One region of the Paenibacillus sp. TSM33 genome, then DNA from elsewhere that is predicted to be linked to it. Evidence: riboswitches for the same ligand, from Rfam matches in the RefSeq annotation. Region 1 holds a riboswitch; the other holds the start of a gene.
The links. A riboswitch is a leader RNA that binds a small molecule or an ion and turns the genes downstream of it on or off. The one in region 1 is predicted to bind ZMP and ZTP.
Positions count from the first base shown of each region.

Region 2: it holds a riboswitch for ZMP and ZTP, as region 1 does, so the genes downstream of both, ACN6NF_RS23150 (TIGR01440 family protein) here and ACN6NF_RS04495 (bifunctional 5,10-methylenetetrahydrofolate dehydrogenase/5,10-methenyltetrahydrofolate cyclohydrolase) in region 1, are expected to answer to the same signal.

Region 1 is NZ_JBLZXB010000010.1:87,497-90,703, forward strand. It holds gene ACN6NF_RS04490 (cyclodeaminase/cyclohydrolase family protein) at 1-347, opposite strand, end outside; gene ACN6NF_RS04495 (bifunctional 5,10-methylenetetrahydrofolate dehydrogenase/5,10-methenyltetrahydrofolate cyclohydrolase) at 344-1,210, opposite strand; ZMP/ZTP riboswitch at 1,324-1,408, opposite strand; gene desA (Delta(5) desaturase DesA) at 1,621-2,682, shown strand; gene ACN6NF_RS04505 (sensor histidine kinase) at 2,743-3,207, shown strand, end outside.
Region 2 is NZ_JBLZXB010000022.1:204,593-207,799, forward strand. It holds gene ACN6NF_RS23145 (serine hydroxymethyltransferase) at 1-501, opposite strand, end outside; gene ACN6NF_RS23150 (TIGR01440 family protein) at 623-1,210, opposite strand; ZMP/ZTP riboswitch at 1,418-1,499, opposite strand; gene ACN6NF_RS23155 (low molecular weight protein arginine phosphatase) at 1,578-2,162, opposite strand; gene ACN6NF_RS23160 (manganese efflux pump MntP) at 2,248-2,808, opposite strand; gene ACN6NF_RS23165 (L-threonylcarbamoyladenylate synthase) at 2,953-3,207, opposite strand, start outside.

The sequences.
Region 1 (3,207 bases):
GCAGCAATCACCGCTGTTTGTAAGGAATGGGTACGATAGCGCTTTTCTTCGTCTGTTTCTTTGGGCAAACGCAACGCGGTCATGTACTGTTCAAAGGATTGGATGTCTGCGGCCATCAGTTCCTCACAATGTGTAGACAATCTCTCCATGCTGCTAATGACTTGCGCGAATTGTTCACGGAAGTGCGCGTATTTTTCTCCTTGTGAAAGGTTGGCGGTCATGGAGGTCATAGCTGCGCCTAGTGCCGCAGCCAGCGCGGATACACTTCCTCCGCCGGGGGTAGGCGCTGCACTTGCAGCTTCTTTCAGAAAATGTGCGATGGACTGATTCCACGACAGTTCACTCATGAATAAACCACCTCTCTGGAGTAATGTTGCAGACGTATCGCTTTGAGCAGATTTTTGTACAAAATGGCAGTCGTTAAGGTACCCACACCGCCGGGAACGGGAGAAATGGCATGTACCTTTTCTACCACATCCGGAGCAGCGTCACCCACGATTTTTCCCTCCAGCGTCTCATTAATCCCTGCATCCACGAGAATTAGACCTGGATGCACCATATCCTGCGTAATCACATCAGGGCATCCAACTGCGACGAAGGCAATATCTGCATGGTTCAGATGCTCTGCAATATCACGTGTACCTGCATGACAGGCGGTGACGGTGGCATTTTCTCTTTGCAGCATGTGGAAAAGGGGAAGTCCCACCGTCTGCCCAATGCCCACGAGCGTGACATTTTTGCCTGCCAAGGAGTGCCCGTAATGCTTCAACAGTTCAATACAGGCTTGAGGTGTAGCGGGGTATAGTCCTGCGTCACCCGTAACGGTAGCCAGTTTGTTATCAGGTGTAATTCCATCAATATCCTTGTAGGGGGCGATGGACTGTTTAATAACGGAGGCAGAAAGATGTTGAGGAAGCGGGAGTTCCAGCATAATGCCATGTACATGGGATGCATCATTTAGGGTACCGATCACGTGCAGAAGTTCTGCTTCGCTTACATGACGATTAAAAGTATGGAGATGAAATGAGATGCCCAGCTTCTCTGCTATTTTTTGCTTGGTCCGTGCATAGTATGCAGATGCCGGATCACCTTCTACCAACAGGGTTGCCAGATGGGGACGGTGTCCTTGCTGTTTCATTTGCTCTACTTGGGAACGGATCGTTGCATACACTTGCTCAGCTGCTTCTTTGGATTTCATGATAATAGCCATAGTCCGAGCCTCCTCTGAATTTATCGCATAATAGAATCAACAGGGTGTCATGGTCTTAAAAAACGAAAAAAAGTATTTGCACAAGGTCGTCAAGACAGACGAATCCTCTGCAAATACTTCTCCCAGGCGAACGGTACGCTTTGTTTGTATGCTCCCTCGTGGTTGATTCCACTGACTTCGCCAGTCACATACAGCGTTATATATCTTACATTTTAACAAAAAAACAGCAGAAAGGAAACCCGCGAACATTTGGCAAACAGGTTTGGTTAGTTGTCTATATGACAAATGTCATATGCCCGAACTGACGTTTATGACTACAGCAGATCCAGCGGTCTCCTTATACTGAGCTTAGATCAACATGTACGCCTGACAGGATCAAGGTATGGGCTGCATTTTAAAGGAGGATCATAATGGGTATGACACAGCTCCCGTTAGCTCAATTGAAAAAAAATATGGCTCCCTACGAGAAAATAAACACGAAATCCAGCGTTCTGCAACTTATCAATACCTTGGGACCGCTGATCCTATTGTGGTATGCCGCTTATCTTAGCCTAGCGGTTTCTTACTGGCTGACGCTTCCCATTACCATTATTGCGGCAGGGTTTGTGGTACGGACATTTATTATTTTTCATGATTGTGGTCATCAATCTTTTTTCAAAAGTCGCAAGCTGAACGATATGGTGGGAACGATTACAGGGATTATTACGCTCTGCCCTTACCATCAATGGAAAAATAGTCACGCGATCCACCATGCAACCAGCAGTAATTTGGATAAAAGAGGCACGGGTGATATGTGGGTGCTCACGGTAGAAGAGTACACAGCGGCCTCCACATGGACACGGCTGGCGTATCGTATATATCGAAATCCTTGGGTTATGTTCGGTTTAGGTCCGATCTATACTTTTTTGATTTCCTATCGGTTTAATGTCAAGACAGCCAAACGTAAGGAAAAAATAAACACCTATGTGACGAATATATCCATTGTTGCATTGTATGCACTGTTGTGCTGGGCTATTGGATGGCAGGCATTCCTTCTGGTACAGACGCCTATCTTTTTTGTGTCTGGTATGTTGGGAATTTGGCTATTCTATGTTCAACACCAGTTTGAGGATTCGTATTTTGAGCATGATGAAGAGTGGAGTTATATTAACGCGGCCGTCGAAGGCAGTTCTTACTACAAGCTCCCTAAAGTTTTGCAATGGATTACAGGCAATATTGGTTTTCATCACGTTCACCACTTGAGCCCTAAAGTACCAAATTACAATTTGGAGAAAGCGCATGAAGCGACACCGTTGCTGCAAAAGGCGACCACGATTACGGTGAGTAGCAGTCTGCAATCTTTGAAGTTCCGACTATGGGATGAAAATACAAAAACCTTTCTGACCTTTAAACAAGTGAAGCCACGGCTTAGCAAACATGTTGGCGCTTCACCTCCCATTCCTACACCTGCTGTAGGCACGGAAAGAAAATAACGTTGTAGGGAAATTGGTATGATAAGATAAAGGATATCTAAAGTAGAAAAGGGTGGCAGGATGCAAAAGTGGTATCAGATTTTCCAAAGAAATACGGGACTTAGCCCTTATGTGTGGGTCGTCTTTTATATCCTGCCCTTTTACTATTTTAGCTCTTCATCTACCAGTCATATTATTCTGGGTACGGCTATTATATTGGTGTTTTTTGCTTGTTATGTACTGGCTTTTGTCTCTCAAGGCTGGCTCATATACTTTTGGACCAGTGTGCAGATCGCCATATCGATTACGATGACGCTGCTATTTAGCTATATGTATTTTTCTATATTTATCGCGTATCTGATCGGTAATATTAAAAGTAAGGCCGCATTTACGACGCTGTATATTATTTTAATGGTGATTACGATTGGATTAATCAATTATGGGTTTGTTTCTCAGAATCCTGTTTTCATTAAGCAGATTCCTTTTATCCTGCTGAATCTAATCGGTGTGATCCTCCTGCCGATTACGAATTTTAATCGCAACAAA
Region 2 (3,207 bases), on a different contig from region 1:
CAGACGAGGGCGGTGCTTGAAGGCTGCTTTGCGCACTTCATCGTAGTCGATGCGGAAGTTGTCTTCACGTACACCGTAAGCAGCAAAGTTATACAACAAACCGGAGGCATTAACCGGGCTTCCGTGTGTTAAGTGGCCGCCATGCGCCAGATTCATACCCAGTACAGTATCTCCAGGTTGAAGAGCTGCCAGATATACCGCCATGTTAGCCTGTGCTCCAGAGTGAGGCTGCACGTTCGCATGCTCAGCGCCAAAGAGTTCTTTCGCACGATCACGTGCAATATCTTCAACGATATCTACATGCTCACAGCCACCATAGTAGCGTTTGTTCGGATAACCTTCAGCATATTTATTGGTAAGCACGGAGCCCATGGCTTCCATTACTGCTTCACTGACGATATTCTCAGATGCGATCAGCTCGATATTGTGGCGTTGCCGTTTCAGTTCAAGCCCCATTGCTTCCATCACTGTCGGGTCACTTTTACGCAGATGTTCCATCATGATTGATTACTCCCTCTCCATGGTCAAATTGTTGGGTATACAAGCAAATGCCTGCTCCTCTGTTAGGTGCCTCATCATCAATGCAAAAAAGATTAGTACAAACATGCCGACATGCCAAATGCTAATCGCAGTTTCCGCCGGTTTCTTGTTCCAGACTGTACACTGCCCGTTGTCCGCCAATAAGTGGAGGACGAGTGAACGCAGCCGTCACACGTGCTTCACCAATCCAGCGAAGGCTTGGGCGAAACGGAACGGCAATCGGGCGCAAATGCATGCCAATCAGCGTTTCGCCGATGTCTATCGCGGCATGAGCCTGCACGTTCGCTGCCAGACACGCATCGTCCATAGAACGATAGGCAACGGTAGCCATAGAACCCCCTGCTGTACGAACAGGGACAGCCGCAACCTCCATCAGGCCCAAACGCTCCAGTAGAGAACGTTCAACGACCAGTGCTCGGTTCAAGTGCTCACAGCATTGAAACGCCACATCAAAGCCATACTCTCTGCGAACGGATTCCACTCCAGACAACACTTGCTGAGCCACATCGAGCGCTCCTGCTGTGCCGATTCGACTTCCAGCCACTTCACTCGTGCTCGCGCCAATAATAAGCAGGCGACCAGCTTTGAGACTGGCTGCTTCTGCAATTTCCCGCACGACAGAAGCGGTCTGTGCTTCGAGTGAAATCTCATGATCCAATTGTTCTACCATTGGAACCTCCTTTGGTTGAACAGCCTCTCAGAGACTAGGCATGGTCCCATGCCCCAAGTTCAACACACTCTCTCCTGATCACAATCTGACTATATTATAGCCGATGTTTCAGATTTCGAGCAGAAAAAATGGAAGAACAAGAAGGCAACAGAAGATCTGCTGTAGCTCGTATACGAAAAAAGAGCAGTCCACACCTATGTGGAATTGCTCTTTTGCCCAGGCGACCGGCCGTATATCCGATGCTCCATCGTGGTTGATCCCACTTTTGTCGCCAGTTACATCGGATTCTCATTTTTCCACCTTATCTTAACGGATTAACCGTCGAAAATCAACAGATTCCGTACAAAATAGAGGAATGATACCAACTTTATTCGGAAGATCCCTTTAGCTTGTCCAACAACTTATGCAAAGCTACACGGATTTCCGCAGCTGTGACATCGTAGTCCTCCCGCGAACCGCCAAACGGATCTGAGATATCGAAGCCCGGAATCCGTTGATGTAATTCAATCATTCGTTCACGTTCCTGCGCCGATAGCTCTTGTCCGAGTGAAGCCATCAACTGCTGTGATGCATACAAGCCATCTAACTCCTGTACGTCATTCAGCACTGCGTCCCGGTCCTCCACATATTCCTTCAGCGTAAATACTTTGCCTGCCGTTTGTGGAAACCGTTGAATGACATGCTGTTTATGTCCTTGCGTCAAGGTTAAGATCAGATGTGCCCACTCGGCAAGTCCATTGCTTAAAGAGGTTGAAGTGATCTGATCGGATATATCGTGATCACGTAAAACCGCCTCTGCATGTCGGGATATCGGTGTGCCGTCCATCGCAGCTACTCCCGCAGAACGCACGTCCAGTTCCAGTCCATGCTCAGCAGCCAACTTACGCAGCATCCCCTCAGCCATTGGACTACGGCAAGTGTTCCCTGTGCATACAAATAAGATATTCTTCAATGTCTTCACCCCCCGTATGTCGAAAAAATATATAAACAGAGGATTACTCAAATCCTGTATTTATTTTACACTGTCCACGTTAAAATCAAAACATAAACATAAAGCCGAATGCCAGCAAAATGGCTCCGCCCACCGCTTCTCCATAATCCCCCAGATTGCGGCTGACCTTGCGCCCCAGTAACAGGCCTAGCATCGCCATCGCTCCCCCACAAAAACCAAAGGCCAGAACAGTCAGCACCAAATCACTCTGGAACATCCCCAGGGACACTCCCACAGAAAATGAGTCAATGCTCACCCCAAGTGCAAATAGCAAAAGACCCAAAGGCGACCGATGATCCAATACGTGTACACCGTCTCCCTTGAAGGAATTGTACACCATATGCCCGCCCAGAAGGATGAGTAATCCCCCTGCGAAATAGGTCGTCACATGGCCTAATAAAGAACTCATATAATGGCCTGTGAACATTCCCAGCAACGGCATCAGGATGTGAAAAAAACCGATCACAATGCTGATGCGCAGCACGTCTCGCAAGCGTATCCCCTTCATACCGATCCCTACGCCCAGCGACAGCGCATCCATCCCTAGCGCTACCGCCATGATCAGAATCGTTACAACCTGCCCAGCATCGGCAGAGGCTGCCAGCATACTCCATCCCTCCATTATCCGTCTGTTCTTGTACACGTTATGCGGACAAGGGGCAAATCAGTACAAGCAGGTACTGAAAACACCCAAAACAGAAACGAGGAGAGAGGAGAAATTAAAATTAAGAGACTCCATTCTTTACAGAAGCTACAGACGGATGATTCGATGACCTGCCGCTTTAAGCAATCGATTCATGACAGCGTCTCCCAATCCTTTCGGCGGACAGGCTTCCGCCAAAATGTAGGTGACGCCGTCCTCATCGCAGCGACGCAGCACGCCGTACAGGCGCTGCGCCGCCTCATGGAGCGCGTCCAGCTTGCCTAGCGTGTAGACGCGTTCTCCGGCGTAGCCGGCAGTATGGTCGTCGAATGCGAGCACCGCCGTGCGCTCCCCGCGCGCGGC